3 regions of the Pseudoxanthomonas sp. CCNWLY206-1 genome follow, and region 2 is predicted to be linked to each of the others. Evidence: riboswitches for the same ligand, from Rfam matches in the RefSeq annotation. Region 2 holds a riboswitch; each other region holds the start of a gene.
The links. A riboswitch is a leader RNA that binds a small molecule or an ion and turns the genes downstream of it on or off. The one in region 2 is predicted to bind cobalamin.
Positions count from the first base shown of each region.

Region 1 (5,242 bases), on a different contig from region 2:
CTACGACCGCCACGTCAACCTGGTCTGCACTGCCGCCGCACCGCCAACGGCGCTGTACTCCGGCACCCGTTTGCAAGGTGCGTTCGAACGCACCGCCTCACGCCTGATCGAAATGCAAAGCACCGAATATCTCGCCACCGAACACAAAGCGTGAAGCACGCCTCATAACCCACCTGTGGGAGCGACGTGAGTCGCGACCGTAAGAATAAACTCCCCGCAAATGCCCCACACCACCCACGACATAGTAAAAACCCTCGTCCCGCTGATCGCCGAGGCGGATTCCGTCGCTATCCTGACCGGCGCCGGCATGTCCGCCGAAAGTGGCATCCCCACGTTTCGCGGACAACACAACAGCCTGTGGTCGCAGTTCGATCCGCAGCAGTTGGCGACGGCCGACGCCTGGCGTGCCGACAAAGCGCTGGTCTGGGGTTGGTACCGCTGGCGGATGGCCATGGTGCGGCATGCCAAACCGCATGCCGGACATGTTGCGCTGGCCCGATTGGCCACGCGTGCCAGCATCACGCTGGTGACGCAGAACGTCGATGACCTGCACGAACGCGCCGGCAGCCAAGTGTCCGCACACGTGCATGGCAGCCTGTTCGCCTTGCGCTGCTTCGACTGCGCGCAACCCTATACGGCTCCTTTGGACCCGATGAAACCGCAAGCAGCCGTGCTGCGTCTGACGCCGCCCACCTGCCCTCATTGTGGCGGCGATATCCGCCCGGGCGTCGTGTGGTTTGGTGAAGCCCTGCCCGAGTACGCCTGGGCACGCGCGGAAGCCGCCGCGGACCGTTGCGACCTGATGCTGGTCATCGGCACCTCCGGCCTGGTCTACCCTGCCGCGGGCCTGCCCGCGGTGGCCCAGCAACACGGCGCGAAGGTGGTGGAGATCAACCCCGACGACACCGCGCTCACACCGCACGTGGACATGCATTGGCGCACGACCGCGGCGGATGCATTGCCGCTTCTGCTGAAAGAGATGGGTGGTTAAAACAGAATCCCATGCCCATGTAGGAGCGGCGGGACGCCGCTCCTACATGCATAGGTGCGTCTTACATGACGGTGTCACGCGGTTCCTGCACGGCTCATGGCATTGCGCACGGCCTGCAAGTAGCTGCTGCCGAACAGGTTGAGATGATTGAGCAGGTGGTAGAGGTTGTAGACCGGAATGCGTTCGCGCCAATCGCTGCCGATGCCTGCTTCCGACTGATACGCATCGAAGAACACCGCAGGCGGTTCGCCAAACAATGTCAGCATCGCCAGATCGGCTTCCGCCCAGCCGTAGTGCACGGCGCCAGCGTCGATCAACGCCAGTTCACCGTCGGCGCAGGGATGCAGATTGCCCAGCCACAGGTCGCCATGCAGCAACGCCGGTGGCTGCTTTGGAATCAACGCAGGTAACTCGGCGCAGATCCGCTCCACATTCGAACTATCGTTGGCACCGAGCAGTCCGGCATCACGCGCACGCCGTGTCTGCGGTAACAACCGGCATTCGGCGAAAAAGCGCCAGCCATCCTGCATGCGTGTATTGCGTTGGGCACTGTCGCCGCACCAGCCGTCGCGATCCAGCCCGAATTCTTCCGCAGTGCATCGGTGCTGACGCGCCAGGGCGCGGCCCGCGCGCTCCCATGCGGCGCTGCCAGGCCGACCGCGCCCCAAATTCTCGATCACCAAAGCATCTTCCGCCACCGCATGCACCCGCGGGACACGTAGGCCGCCCACGGTTGCCAGCAACGTCAGTCCATGCGCTTCCATGGCGAAGAATCCAGCCTGCGCCGAGCGGCGACGTTTGATCACCGCGTGTTGGCCGTCTTCGAGCGCCTGCCAGTGCAACCCATCGGCCAAGGTTTCGATACGTGAGCGGAGGGACGCATCCATGCGGCGATTGTGTACTGACGCCCGCGGATAATCTTTTCGTAATTTTTTCCGAGTCTGCAAGGTCTGAGCGGTGGCGCTTCAACTTTGAGACGCCGGTAGGATTCTTGGAAATCCGACGCGGAAAATACGCGGCTTTGCCCTTGTGCTTGCATTTTTTTCATCACAAGCTAACAACCAGTAGTTGGGATTACACGCCCGAAAATCTCGGAAGACTCTCATTTATGTATTCGCGTTTACGCGGGACATGGGAGGAAGACGGACGGCCCGGCGCGTGCGTGCGTAGCGATCCACAGGGGAAAGTGTTTTGAGAAGGGTCAAGTTGCAGGACACGTGCGGCAGCGGAACGCACGGCCTCATCAGAGGTCACGGGCGCGACAGAAGCGATGGCACAGCCCCGCGGTTCGGCCAAGGGCGGCGAACGCAGCGGGAAGACAACGCAACCATTCACCAACAGAGCATCCTGGTCGTCGAAGACCATGAGGAAATGCGGGAACAGATCCTGATTCCCGGGCTGCGTGATTGCGGTTTCAGGAGCGTGACGGGCGTGGGAAGCGCCAAGGAGACGTATCGCGCCGTCCTTACGCAATGCTTTTCCCTATTCCTCGTGGACATCGGCCTGCCGGACGAGAGCGGCTTCACGCTGACCCGGAACCTGCGCGAGGCGACCGATGCGGGCATCGTGATGCTGACCGGTGGTGGGCACACCAAGGCGCAGTACGTCCAGGGACTGAACGATGGCGCGGATGCTTATTTGCTCAAGCCAATCGACATGGAACTGCTGGCAGCAACGCTGCGCAGCGTGCTGCGAAGACAGATGGCTTCCCATACGCCGCCGACCACGGCGGCAGAAGCCCCAAGGACCTGGCGCCTGGATCCGGAAGGCTGGGCGTTGATATCGCCCGGCGGCGTACGGGTACATATCACCGGTAACGAACGCGTCTTGATCGAGCCGCTTATTGCCCGCCCAGATAACGTTATATCCAGGGAAGAACTCGTCGCCCGTTTCACCCACAACATCTACGATTTCGATCCGCACCGGCTGGAAGTGATCGTCCACCGCCTGCGCCAGAAAGCCAGCAAGTTATCGGGAGAGGATTTCCCCCTGCGCGCGGTTCGCGGCACGGGGTATGTGCTTACTTCGGGGTAGTTTTTCGCGATCGCGATCTACCATTCTCATACACGTAGGAGCGGCGTCCCGCCGCGAGCTCTTTCCTCAGATCGCGATAAAAGCGAAGAGCTCGCGGCGGGACGCCGCTCCTACAGTGGCTTTTCGAATCACTGCCGCCTTCCCCATGACCTCATCTCGATTCTGATTTGATCTCATAGGCGACGACCGTCGTGAAACCCTCCTCGCGAAAACATTTCTGTTCCACACTACATTTGGTGTTGACTGATAGGTGACACCACACTATGTTGTGCCCGTCGGTTCCAGCGACCACACCGCTGGATGAAAAGGGAAGCCGGTGCGGCTCTGAGGAGCCAATTCCGGCACTGCCCCGCAGCGGTATGTGGAAACGAACTCGCCATTGGCACTGAGGCACGGACCTTGGGAAGCGGCGGGCTAGGGGGAAAGCAGAAGCTTTCCGCGTCCACGAGTCCGAAGACCTGCCGACAGCCGCGCGAAGCACACCGCGCGGTGCCGGCCGCGGAATCTCCGGGGGGAGATGGCTGGTGAAGCAAGGCCAGCCGCGGAACCTCCGCTGTCGCTGACCTTGCGACGCCGCTTTCCCATCCTGTCGATTCACCGGCCCTGCGCTGCCCTGCGAGGGACGGGCCGCTGCGTGCATCGCATGGAGGAATACCCGTGAATCAGACCCTGTCCCAGACCGATGCGGCCGCCGTGGCCGTTGCCACCGGCGAAGACCCGTCCGTCAACAATACGTTCCTGCTGACGCCGCCACCCACCGCCACCGCGATGAGCGTGACCAAGCGCAACGGCAGCCGCGAACCGGTGGACTTGAACAAGATCGTGCGCGCGGTGCAGCGCAACTGCGAAGGGCTGCACGCCATCGATCCGATGCGCGTCGCCACGCGCACCATCTCCGGTTTGTACGACGGCGCCAGCACCCGCGAACTGGACGAGTTGTCCATCCGTACCGCCGCGCTGCTGACCGCCGAGGAACCCGAGTACAGCCGCCTGGCCGCACGCCTGCTGGCGGGGTACATCACCAAGGAAGTGACGGGACAGGAAATCCATGCGTTCTCGCAATCGATCACGCGCGGCCATGAGGTCGGCCTGATCAACGAACGCCTGCTCGGGTTCGTGCAGACCAATGCGCGCAAGCTCAATGATGCGTTGGATGCGTCGCTGGATCTGCAGTTCGACTATTTCGGTTTGCGCACGCTGTACGACCGCTACCTGCTGCGTCACCCGCACACGCGCAAGGTGATCGAGACGCCGCAGCAGTTCTTCCTGCGCATCGCCTGCGCATTGAGCGAAGACGTAACGGAGGCCTTGGCGCTGTACCGCCGCATGGGCAACCTGGATTACCTGCCCAGTTCGCCGACATTGTTCAACTCCGGCACCACGCATGAGCAGCTGTCGAGTTGCTTCCTGTTGGATTCGCCGCAGGACTCGCTGGAATCCATCTACCAGAAGTACGGCGACATCGCGCAGCTTTCCAAGTTCAGCGGCGGCATCGGCGTCAGCTATACGCGCGTGCGTTCGCGGGGCTCGCTGATCAAATCCACCAACGGCCATTCCAACGGCATCGTGCCGTGGCTGAAGACGCTGGATTCCTCTGTGGCGGCGGTGAACCAGGGCGGCAAGCGCAAGGGCGCGGCTTGCGTATATCTGGAACCGTGGCATGCCGACGTCGAGGAGTTTTTGGAGCTGCGCGAGAACACGGGCGACGAAGCGCGCCGCACCCATAACCTCAACCTGGCCAATTGGGTGCCGGATCTTTTCATGAAGCGGGTGGAAGCCGATGCGGACTGGTCGCTGTTCGATCCGCGCGTCGTGCCGGAGTTCACTGATCTGTATGGCGAAGCATTCGAGCGCGCGTACGAACAAGCCGAAGCGCAGGGCAAGGCGATCAAGTCGATCAAGGCACGCGAGCTCTATGGCCGCATGATGCGCACGCTGGCACAGACCGGGAACGGTTGGATGACGTTCAAGGACAAATGCAACCGCGCCAGCAACCAGACGTTGCGCGCTGGCAATGTGATCCACCTGTCCAATCTGTGCACGGAAATCCTGGAAGTGACCTCGGCCGAAGAGACGGCGGTGTGCAATCTGGGTTCCATCAATCTGGGCCGGCATTTCGACAGCGATCCGGAGACCGGCTACGGCGCGTTCGATTTCGACAAGCTGGCCGAAACCGTGCGCTTGGCCGTGCGCCAGTTGGACCGAGTGATCGATCTG
Region 1 is NZ_JBDKXI010000005.1:182,556-187,797, reverse strand. Features, by position in the region: gene zapE (cell division protein ZapE) at 1-154, shown strand, start outside; gene AADW18_RS13015 (NAD-dependent deacylase) at 221-991, shown strand; gene AADW18_RS13010 (fructosamine kinase family protein) at 1,066-1,878, opposite strand; gene AADW18_RS13005 (response regulator transcription factor) at 2,183-3,025, shown strand; cobalamin riboswitch at 3,285-3,506, shown strand; gene AADW18_RS13000 (ribonucleoside-diphosphate reductase subunit alpha) at 3,794-5,242, shown strand, end outside.
Region 1: another riboswitch for cobalamin. It lies ahead of AADW18_RS13000 (ribonucleoside-diphosphate reductase subunit alpha); the one in region 2 lies ahead of btuB (TonB-dependent vitamin B12 receptor).

Region 2 (5,242 bases):
GATCTGAATTGGGTCGGGTTCTATTTCTACGATGGCAACGAGCTGGTGGTGGGCCCCTTCCAGGGATTGCCGGCCTGTGTGCGCATCGCTTTGGACAAGGGCGTCTGCGGCGCCGCGGCACGTACCCGCCAGACACAGCGTGTGGAAGACGTCGACGCCTTTCCCGGCCATATCGCCTGCGATGCGGCGTCGCGGTCGGAACTGGTGGTGCCACTGGTGAAGGACGATCGCTTGATCGGGGTGTTCGATCTGGATAGTCCACGCGTCGGCCGCTTCGACGAGGAAGACCAGCAGGGCCTGGAAGCCATCGCCCAGGCATTCCTGGAATCGCTGGCATGACCGTCAAACTGCGCAATATCGGCCCGAAGTCGGCCGCATGGCTGCGACAGGTGGGCCTGCGGACGGGAGAAGACCTGGCCGCGGTCGGATCGGTGGAAGCCTTCATGCGGGTCAAGCGCGCCGGCTTCCGTCCCAGTCTCAACCTGCTGTACGCATTGGAAGGCGCGTTGCTGGATTGCCATTGGCAGCAGCTGCCGGAGCACCGCCGCGGCGAACTGCTGGTGGCCTACGATGCCGCCGCCGCGCTGCTGCCTCCGCCGCGCGGGCGGCCCGCCGCTGCGCCGGTAACCACGACGCAGGGCTCCCAGGATGACGAAGGCGCCGCGCCGTCGTTCGACATGTTCGATTCCCCCAGCGGCGGCGGCGACAGCGACGACTGAGCCAAGGATCTTACGTTGGCTGTCAGCCTGTCATAGCGGCAGTGTCGGCATGACCATCCTGTGGGAGCGATGTAAGTCGCGACCGGAAATATCAACGTCGCGACTTACATCGCTCCCACAAGGAGTTCATCCGCGCCTCTGTAGAGCCGGGCACGCTGAGCCGGGCACGTTGTTCCCCGCACAAGCACATCTGCGCCTATAATCTCGGCGCTTCAAGGTGACCTGCTGGCGGATCTCGCCATCGGGTTGAAACGGGAAGCCGGTGAGCCAAACAGGCAATTCCGGCGCTGCCCCCGCAACGGTAAGCGAGTAGCACCAAGGCAACCGCCACTGTGCGACGCACGGGAAGGCGCCAAGGTCGAGCGCGATAGCGCGCTCATTCGCAAGCCCGGAGACCGGCCTTGGAGCTCACTGGTTGCGATGCGGAGGGCGTCGCGGCGTGCCGTGCGCCGCGTGCGCACCGTTCGCTCGCTTTCCCTTTTTCCTCGCGACTCCACGTTCCGCTATGCGCTTGTGCGCGATGGAGTTGATTCATGTCGTTCCGGTTTCCGGCTTTCCGTACCCTTTCTCTGGCCATCGCGCTGGGCCTTCCCGTTGTGGCGGCTGCGCAAAGCGGCGACAGCATCACTGACGACAATGCGACCGATCTGGACGAAGTGATCGTCACCGGCACCCGCACTGAAGTCTCGGTGCGGGACAGCCTGGTACCGGCGCAGGTGATCGGCCGCGCCGAGATCGAACGCAGCCAGGCACGATCGCTGTCGGAATTGCTGCGCGGCCGCGCCGGTGTCGGCTTTTCCAATCAGGGCGGCCTGGGCAAGATCACCACACTCAATTTGCGCGGGACCGAATCGGATCACGTGCTGGTGCTGATCGATGGTGTCCGCATCGGCTCCGCCACCGCCGGCCTGCCCGCGCTACAGGACCTGCCGATCGATCAGATCGAACGCGTTGAAATCGTGCGTGGTCCACGTTCCAGTCTCTATGGTTCGGAAGCCATTGGCGGCGTCATCCAGATCTTCACCCGTCGTGGCGGCAAGGGCTTGTCGCGCAACTTCCGCGTTGGTGGCGGCAGCAACAACCTGCGCGAAGCCAGCGGTGGTTTCAGCTATGGCGGCGAACGTGCTTGGTTGGGCGCCAGCGCGGCCTACCAGAAGACCGACGGCATCAATGCGTGCCGGGGCACCGCCGGTGATTCAGCCAATCCTTTCGGCGCCGGCTGCTTCACCGACGAGCCCGACCACGATGGTTATCGCAACGTGTCGTTGAATGTGCGCGGCGGTTTGCGCTTCGGCAATGCCTGGACGCTGGAAGGCAATTTCCTCAACGCCGACGGCGAGAACGAGTACGACGGAAGCTTCGTCAATCGTTCGGAAACTTTGCAGCAGGTGATCGGCGGCAAGCTGCGTTACGCACCTTCGGACAAGTTGAACGTGGTGCTGTCGGTCGGCCGCAACAAGGATCATTCGGACGATTATCTGGATGAACTGTTCATGGGCGTCTTCCAGACACGCCGCGACATGGCGTCGTTGCAAGCCGACTTCGGCCTGGCGGAAGGGCAACTGTTGACGGCCGGCCTGGATTGGCAGGACGACGTGGTGAAGAGCGATACCGAATTCACCGGCACCAGCCGCGACAACAAAGCCGGCTTCGTCGAATACCAAGGCACGTTTGGCAAGCACCAACTGCAGGCCAGCCTGCGCCAGGACGATAACGAACAGTTCGGCGATCACGCCACCGGCAGCGTTGGCTATGGCCTGTCGCTGGGCAAGGGCCTGAAGCTGACGGCCAGCTACGCCACTGGTTTCAAGGCGCCGACGATCAACGACCTGTACTACCCCTTCTTCGGCAATCCTGATCTGAAACCGGAATCGTCCAAAAGCCTGAACGTGGGTGTCGCACAGTACGCGGACAGCTGGAACTGGACCTTCAACGTGTTCGAGAATCGCGTGGACGATCTGGTTTCTTATGACTCCAGCATCTTCCTGCCGAACAACATCGACAAGGCGCGTATCCGCGGTGCCGAATTCACTTTCGATACGCAGATCGCCGGCTTCGATATTTCCACTCAACTGAGCCACGCGGATCCGCGCAATCGTACGCGCACCACGCCGACCGGCGCGGACAACCTCAACTACGATAACCTGCTGGCCCGCCGCGCACGTAATACCGGCCGCATCGATATCGATCGCCGCTTCGGCGATTTCCGCATCGGCACCACCCTGGTCGGTGCCAGCCACCGCTACGACGATGCCGCCAACCAGGTGCGTCTGGCGGGCTATGGCACGCTCGATCTGCGGGTGGAGTACGCGATCAACGATGAGTGGACGTTGCAGGCGCGCGCCAACAATGTGTTCGACCGCGAATATGAAACCGTGGCTTGGTACAACCAGCGCGGTCGTGAGTATGGATTGAGCCTGCGGTATCAGGCGCAGGATTGATCCGCGTTTCCCTTGTTTATATCAGCCCGGCTTCGGCCGGGCTTTTTTCTCGTGGTTGTTTGCACGCACTCATCGTGTGGGAGCGACGTGAGTCGCGACCGGAAACATCAACGTCGCGACTCACGTCGCTCCCACAAGGTTGGTTTATCGCTTTGCACCGTTCCCGGCGCGAGCTCTTCGCTTCTACGCGATCTGATGGGAAGAGCTCGCGGCGGGACGCCGCTCCGCGCCCCGATTACCGCTCAACATGCGCGTTCAAGAGCGCGCCGCAGCGCGTCCGGGTGGCGAACGGAGGGCTTCGTTCTTACGCGATCTGTTGGGAAGAGCTCGCGGCGGGACGCCGCTCCTACAAAAGCGACGAACCACACAAGGCTTACAAAGGAATTAATCCGCTCTACACGGCATCGAACAACGAGCCCTGCTCCACCACTTCTTCGCGCTCGCGGAATCCCGACAATCCCACACCCACCAACCGGTAAAGCGTGTCCGGCGGCAGGTCCACGCGGTCGCGCAGCGACAGCGCGATAGTGGTGAATTCTTCGACCGAGGCGGGCGGAACGTCGGGCGTAAAGCTGCGGGTAAGAATGCGGAACTGCGCGGTCTTGAGTTTCAGCACCACGGTATGGCCCACGCGCTCGGTCTTGCGCGTGGCTTCCCAGGTTTTTCCCGCCAGTTGTCGAATCGCTTCGCCCAGTTCGCCGATCGGCAGGTCGCGGGCGAACGTGTCTTCGGAGGAGATCGACTGCACCGGTTGATTCGGTTCCACCGGCCGCTCATCGATACCGCGTGCGCGCCGGAACAGACTGCCGCCGAAGCTGCCGAATCGTTGTTCCAGTTCCTCTCGCGGCAAGGCACGCAGATCACCCACGGTCTCGATGCCCAGCGCCTGCAACTTGCCCAGCATCACCTTGCCGACGCCCGGAATGCAGCCAACCGGCAACGGCGTCAGGAAGCCTTCCACCTGGTGCGGACGCACGACGAACAGACCGTCCGGCTTGCGCCAATCGGAGGCGATCTTGGCCAAGAACTTGTTGGGCGCCACGCCGGCCGATGCGGTCAGCGAGGTCTCTTCGCGGATTTGCGTGCGAATGGTTTCGGCGATGGCGGTTGCCGTCGGCAGTTCGGATTTCGGCTCGGTAACGTCCAGGTACGCTTCGTCCAGTGACAGCGGCTCCACCAGATCGGTATGGCGCAGGAAGATTTCCCGCACATGCCGCGACACCGCCTTGTAACGGCTGAAATCCGGCGGCACGAACACGGCCTGTGGACACAGGCGTTCGGCACGTACGGCAGGCATCGCTGAGCGGACGCCGAATTTGCGGGCCTCGTACGATGCGGCGCACACCACCGAGCGACTGCCGCGCCACGCCACGACCACGGGCTTGCCGCGCAGCGACGGATCGTCGCGCTGCTCCACCGAGGCGTAGAACGCGTCCATGTCGATGTGGATGATCTTGCGCATGCGCCCATTGTGCCGCCGGAGCGTCGCAGTGGGTGCTATCAAGGCGTCTCGGTTCAACCGTAGAACCATGTAGGAGCGCCGTCCCGGCGCGAGCTCTTCGCGTGTGTCGCAATCTGACAGGAAGAGCTCGCGGCGGGACGCCGCTCCGCGCCGCGGTAGCCACTCAGCGCACACGATCAAGAGCGCGCCGCAGCGCGCCTGGATGGCGAACGGTTGGGATTCAATCGCTTTTGCTTTCATCGCGATCTGACAGGAAGAGCTCGCGGCGGGACGCCGCTCCTACATCGGCATGTCGATGACCCGACGCTGGGTACGACGGGAATCCCAGCGCGCGTGCGTATCTCTACCGATCCACGGCTTTGCGGCCTATCGCCGGATCGTCGGTAAAGAAGCCGTCAATGCCGGTCTTCAGATAGCTGCGGATCTCGGCGATGGCGCCCGCTTCATTGCGGGTCCGCGGGTCTTCTCCCTGCCATAGCGCGCGGGGAAGGAACTGGTTTTCCGGTCGGAAGGTGTACGGCTGCACTTGTAGTCCGGCGGCATGGGCATCGCGCACCAGTGATGTCGGCTCGCCCAGTTGGCCCTGTTTGTCGACCGGGATGATGCTGCGCGAATACGGA
Region 2 is NZ_JBDKXI010000006.1:207,123-212,364, reverse strand. Features, by position in the region: gene AADW18_RS14915 (GAF domain-containing protein) at 1-339, shown strand, start outside; gene AADW18_RS14910 (TfoX/Sxy family protein) at 336-719, shown strand; cobalamin riboswitch at 918-1,138, shown strand; gene btuB (TonB-dependent vitamin B12 receptor) at 1,253-3,160, shown strand; gene dinB (DNA polymerase IV) at 3,555-4,622, opposite strand; gene AADW18_RS14895 (glycerophosphodiester phosphodiesterase) at 4,966-5,242, opposite strand, start outside.

Region 3 (5,242 bases), on a different contig from region 2:
GTCCAATCCGGCCAGGCGTGCCGCCACTTCGGGACGATGCACGCGTGGCGAACGCCGGCGCGATTCCTGGCGTTCGCGCGCCAGCGCCAATGCGGCGCCAGCGGTCGCGACGCCGTCCAGCGCGTCGGCGAGCGTACGCAGTTCTTCCAGTTTCTGCCGCGCGAATGCCAGCCAGTCGCGTAGTTCGGTATCCAGGCCGGTTTCGCCGCTGACGTCGATCGGAACGTGCAGCAACGAGCACGAAGGCGACAGCCACAGATGCTCTTCGCCGACGTGGCCTTGCGCATATTTCGCCAGGATCAGCGCGTTTTCCAGATTGGTCCGCCAGACATTGCGGCCGTCGATCAAACCCGCCGATAGCACGCGCCCCTTCGGCAGCACTTTCAGTACGTCGTCCAGCTGATCCAGGCCGCGCACAAGGTCGATGTGCAAACCATCGACGGGAAGCGTTGCCGTCAGCGAGAGATTGTCCGCCAGCTTGCCGAAATAGGTGGCCAGCAGCAGTTGCGGCCGTTCGACATCGGCCAGTGCCGCATAGGCCGCGCGATACGCGGCCTGTTCGGCAGCACTCAAATCCAGCACCAGGCAGGGCTCGTCGATCTGCACCCACTCGGCGCCAGCGCGCTTCAACTTGGTCAATAGTTCCGCATACACGGGTAGCAGTTTGTCCAACAGCGCCAGCGGCTCGCTGCCATCCACCGTCTTGGACAACCGCAGGAAACTCACCGGACCCAGCAGCACCGGTCGGGCGCGATGGCCCTGCGCAACAGCTTCCAAAAGCTCGGCGACGGGTTTTTCGCCGCGCAGGCGAAACGCCTGCTGCGCGTGCAGTTCCGGCACAAGGTAGTGGTAGTTGGTGTCGAACCATTTGGTCATCTCCAGTGCCCGCAGGTCGACACCATCCTTTTGCCTGCCGCGTGCGAGGGCAAAGTAGCCCGCCAACGGATCGGCATCGGCCAATGCGCGGTAGGCGCCAGGAATGGCGTCGAACAGGAATGCGGTATCCAACACGTGGTCGTACAACGAGAAGTCATTGCAAGGCACGGTGTCCGCACCGGCCTGCTGCTGCAGGTTCCAATGGCGCTGCCGCAGCTCGCGCGCGGTAGCCAGCAGCGCTTGCCCTTGCGTATCGTCTTGCCAGTAGGCTTCCAGTGCGCGTTTCAGTTCTCGCTTGCCGCCGATGCGGGGAAAGCCGAGCGTGGTTACTTGGGTCATGGTGCGTTTCCTCATGCGTTTTTCGGATGAGAAACGAAGGAACGGCGCGCTGATCGAACCACCGCGCAACGACCTCCGCCCCCGCGGGCGAACCGGAACCGCTTTAGCAACGCGCAGGGAATCGCACACGGGCAGTCGCACGCGGGCGTTCCCGGTGCTTCCCCTCGGAAGTTCCAGGTCAAGCGGAAGATGGTTAGGTCTTCCGGCCGGGGCAGGTCTTCGGGCTCATGGACGACGCGTTGCGCTGTTGCGAAACGCGAACCTACTATTCGCCGCTTCCCGATCCGCGAGGATCAGTGCGATTGGCGAAGTTCGTTTCCAAATACCGCTGCGGGGCAGCGCCGGAATTGGGGCAGACAGGCCCCGCACCGGCTTCCCTTTCAATTCCATCTCTACATCCGGATGAAGAGATGGAAACCTCGGCAGGCGCAAATTACGCCGCTTGTGCGCTGGCGTCAAGCGCCTGATATGTGGCGTCTTTGTGGGAGCGGTGTCTCCGCCGCGGGCTCTTCCGTGCAAACGGTAAAACGGGCAAAAAGCTCGCGGCGGGACGCTGCTCCTACCAAGGAATTCGCATATGGAACTTGCGCGCTAGCTGTCGTGGCGGCTCGCGCCGTCTTTCGCATTCACTTCTCTTCCACGCCGCGTTGCGCACTGTGGGGCTGCCAATACATCGATAAGCACACGCCTTCCTACAAAACGGTGATGGCGTTCGCCTGGGAGGTAACAACGATGACGACGGCGCGCACGCTTCCTGTCTGGGGTTCGTTGACCGGGTTTACCGAGGCGCACTTCGTGGACAGGGCGCCCGTTGGGCAACAGGACGTGGTGGTTATCGGCGCGGGTATTGCCGGGCTGAGCACCGCGGTTTGCCTGGCGCGCGAAGGGCGGCAGGTCACCGTGATAGATCGCCAAGGATTGGGCGAAGGCGAAACACTGCGGACAACCGCGCACTTGGCTTCGGCGCTGGATGATCGCTTCTATCAACTGGCGCGCTGGCACGGCGAAGTCGGTGCGCGGTTGGCGGCGGCCAGCCATGTTGCCGCGATCGACTGGATCGAAGACATCGCGACGTCTGCACTGCGCGATTGCGGGTTCCAGCGAGTACCCGGGTTTCTGTTCCCGCATGACGGCAGCTGCAAGCCGCTACAGCAGGAGCTGCGCGCCGCGCGCCGCGCCGGTTTGCGCGTCGACTACCTGGAAGAAGGACTGCCCGAACTGCCAGGATTCGGCCCGATCCTTCGATTCGAGGACCAGGCCCGCGTCGATATCGCCAGCTATCTCCTGACGCTGGCGGAAACGGCACAGGCCAGCGGCGTGCGGTTCCACCGCGCGCGCGTCGGCGAAGTGCAAGGCGGTGCGTCACCGGCGCTGGTTTTGGACACCGGTGAGCGGATAGCGGCCGCCGCCGTTGTCGTCGCCACCAACGTACCTTTCCACGAAACGGTCGCCCTGCACACCAAGCAGGCGGCGTATCGAACCTATGTGGTTGCCGGACGCGCACCGCGAGGCGCCGTGCCCGATGCGTTGATGTGGGATGACGGTGATCCTTATCACTACGTCCGCCTGCATGATCCCGGCGATAACCCGGATGAAGTGGTTGTCATCGTTGGCGGCGAAGACCACAAGACCGGACAGGAAGACGACCCGACGGCCTATGTCCGGCTGCAGGAATGGACGCGCGAGCGCTTTCCCGCCGTTACCGGATTCACCCATGCCTGGTCCGGCCAGATCATTGAACCCGCCGACGGCCTGGCGTTCATCGGGGCGGACGCGGGCGGCATGGACAACGTGTATGTCGCCACCGGCGATTCGGGCAACGGCATCACCCACGGCACCATCGCCGGACTGTTGATCAGCGACCTGATTCAGGGCCGAGAGAATCCTTGGGCCGAGTTGTACGATCCGCGTCGCAAGATCGTGAAGAGCGCCGGCGAATGGATGCGCGAGAACGCCAACGTGGTGCTGCAGTATCGCGACTGGATCGCGCCTGGCGATCAGCAGCGGCTGGACGAACTGGCATTGGGCGATGGCGCGGTGATCCGGCGTGGTTTCCATCGCGTCGCGGTCTATCGCGATGGCAGCGGGGCGTTGCATGCCTATTCCGCACGATGCACGCACCTGGGCTGTGCCGTCCGTTGGAGCGCCACCGAAAAATCCTGGGATTGCCCCTGCCATGGTTCGCGCTTCGATGCGGTCAGCGGAAAGGTGCTCAACGGACCGGCGGAGGCGCCTTTGGCGTCGTTCGAACTGGAAGACGCCGCCATCGCTTCGTGATTGACACTGTGATCGAAGCTTCGCCGCAAGCGCTGATCTACGGCGGCTATCTGCTGTGGCTGCTGGCCGGTGCAGGCGATTTCCTGTGCCACTGGCGCACCGATCTGCCGCGTACCTCAGGACTCAGGGAATCGGGGATGCATTTGCTGCAGCTGGCTGTCATCGGTTCAGGGCTGGTGTTGTGGTTAGCGCTGGCGCCAAGCTTGTCGCTGCTGTCGATCGAAATGCTGCTCGTGGCCCTGCATGCGGTGTTCGGTTATCTGGACACGCGGCAGGCCTTTGGCCGTCGCGTTATCTCGCCGATCGAGCAGCACGTGCACAGCATCCTGGACATGGCGCCGATCATCGCTTTCGGGATCCTGCTGGGGTCGGAGTGGCCGGCGGCCTGGCAGCGCGGATGGACGCTCGTGGCGCGCCAGCCACCTTTCGCGGCTGCGGTCTGGTTCTTGGTGCTGGCGCCGGCGCTGCTGTTGTGCGTTCTGCCGGCGCTGCTGGAATTCCGCGCTGCCTGGGCGGCGCGTGGACGGAGGCTTCGCCATGCATGGTGAGCCGTCCCGCGCGTCGTTGCCGCACCAGGCTTGCCGCACACAATCCCGCGGCAAAGGCGGCATATGTCAGCAGCATTCCGCGCGCCGAAAGATGCCGGTCGAAACCGGGATTCAGGCGCGGAGGAACGACATAGTAATCCACCACATAGGCGATGGCGGCCGTCGCGGCCGCCTTGCTCGCCAGCATCGGTGCCGGCTGACTCCTGCGTGTCGCAAGTTCGTACCAGTACGCCCAGAAAACCGACATGGCATGGTGGATCGTGTAGCCGGTGGCGGTATGGTTCAGCGATGGACGATGCTTGTGCTTGGCTGGCTCACCCCATATCCAATGGCTGGTCGCATTGGTGCCACTGCTGGCCGCGCCGGTCCCGCGATGGCTTAGCCAGGAGATAACCGCGGTGGAAACGACGCTCGCCAAGGATCCCGAAATGCAGGCACGCCGCAGCAACGTCCGTGAACCTGCCATGGGAGGCAACCGATGCGCGTCCTGGTGATCGGTGCCAGCGGGCTGATCGGTGGTGCGCTGGTCCGGCGGCTGGTGGAGGCGGAACATGCGGTGGTCCTGGGCGTGCGCAAGGAAGGCAAGCTTGAAGTGACGACCGCGGCACGCTTTGACGGCCTGCCGACGGTTCACATCGACTATGCACGACCCACCATGGCCGAAGCTTGGCGGCAGCGCTTGGAAGGCATCGACGTGGTGGTCAATGCAGTCGGCATCTTCCGCGAACAAGGGAATCAAACTTTCGATGCACTGCATGTGAAAGCACCGCTCGCCTTGTTCGATGCCGCCGTTGCAGCGGGTGTGCGCCGCATCGTTCAGATCTCGGCGCTGGGTGCGGATCCGCGATCGCCGTTCGCTTATTTCTCCTCCAAAGGCCGCGCCGATGTCGCATTGATGGCATTGCCAATCAGTTCCGTGGTACTGCGGCCTTCACTGGTGTTCGCGCCCAGCGGCGCCAGCAGCCGCTGGTTCATGTTTTTGGCCGCGCTGCCGCTGACGCCACTGCCTGGCGGCGGAGAGCAGCCCATCCAGCCGGTGCATCTGGATGATCTTTGCGACGCGGCAGTGCATCTGATCGAAGCCACTCCCGGCAGCGATAACCGCGACGGTGATGGTGCCGCGATCGGAGGCGTGGTCGACATCGTCGGCCCGGCTGCGCTGTCGCTGCGCGCCTACCTGGCCACGCTGAAACGCCGTCTCG
Region 3 is NZ_JBDKXI010000005.1:173,744-178,985, reverse strand. Features, by position in the region: gene metE (5-methyltetrahydropteroyltriglutamate--homocysteine S-methyltransferase) at 1-1,215, opposite strand, end outside; cobalamin riboswitch at 1,408-1,652, opposite strand; gene AADW18_RS12980 (FAD-dependent oxidoreductase) at 1,948-3,492, shown strand; gene AADW18_RS12975 (hypothetical protein) at 3,489-4,040, shown strand; gene AADW18_RS12970 (hypothetical protein) at 4,346-4,534, shown strand; gene AADW18_RS12965 (SDR family oxidoreductase) at 4,519-5,242, shown strand, end outside.
Region 3: another riboswitch for cobalamin. It lies ahead of metE (5-methyltetrahydropteroyltriglutamate--homocysteine S-methyltransferase); the one in region 2 lies ahead of btuB (TonB-dependent vitamin B12 receptor).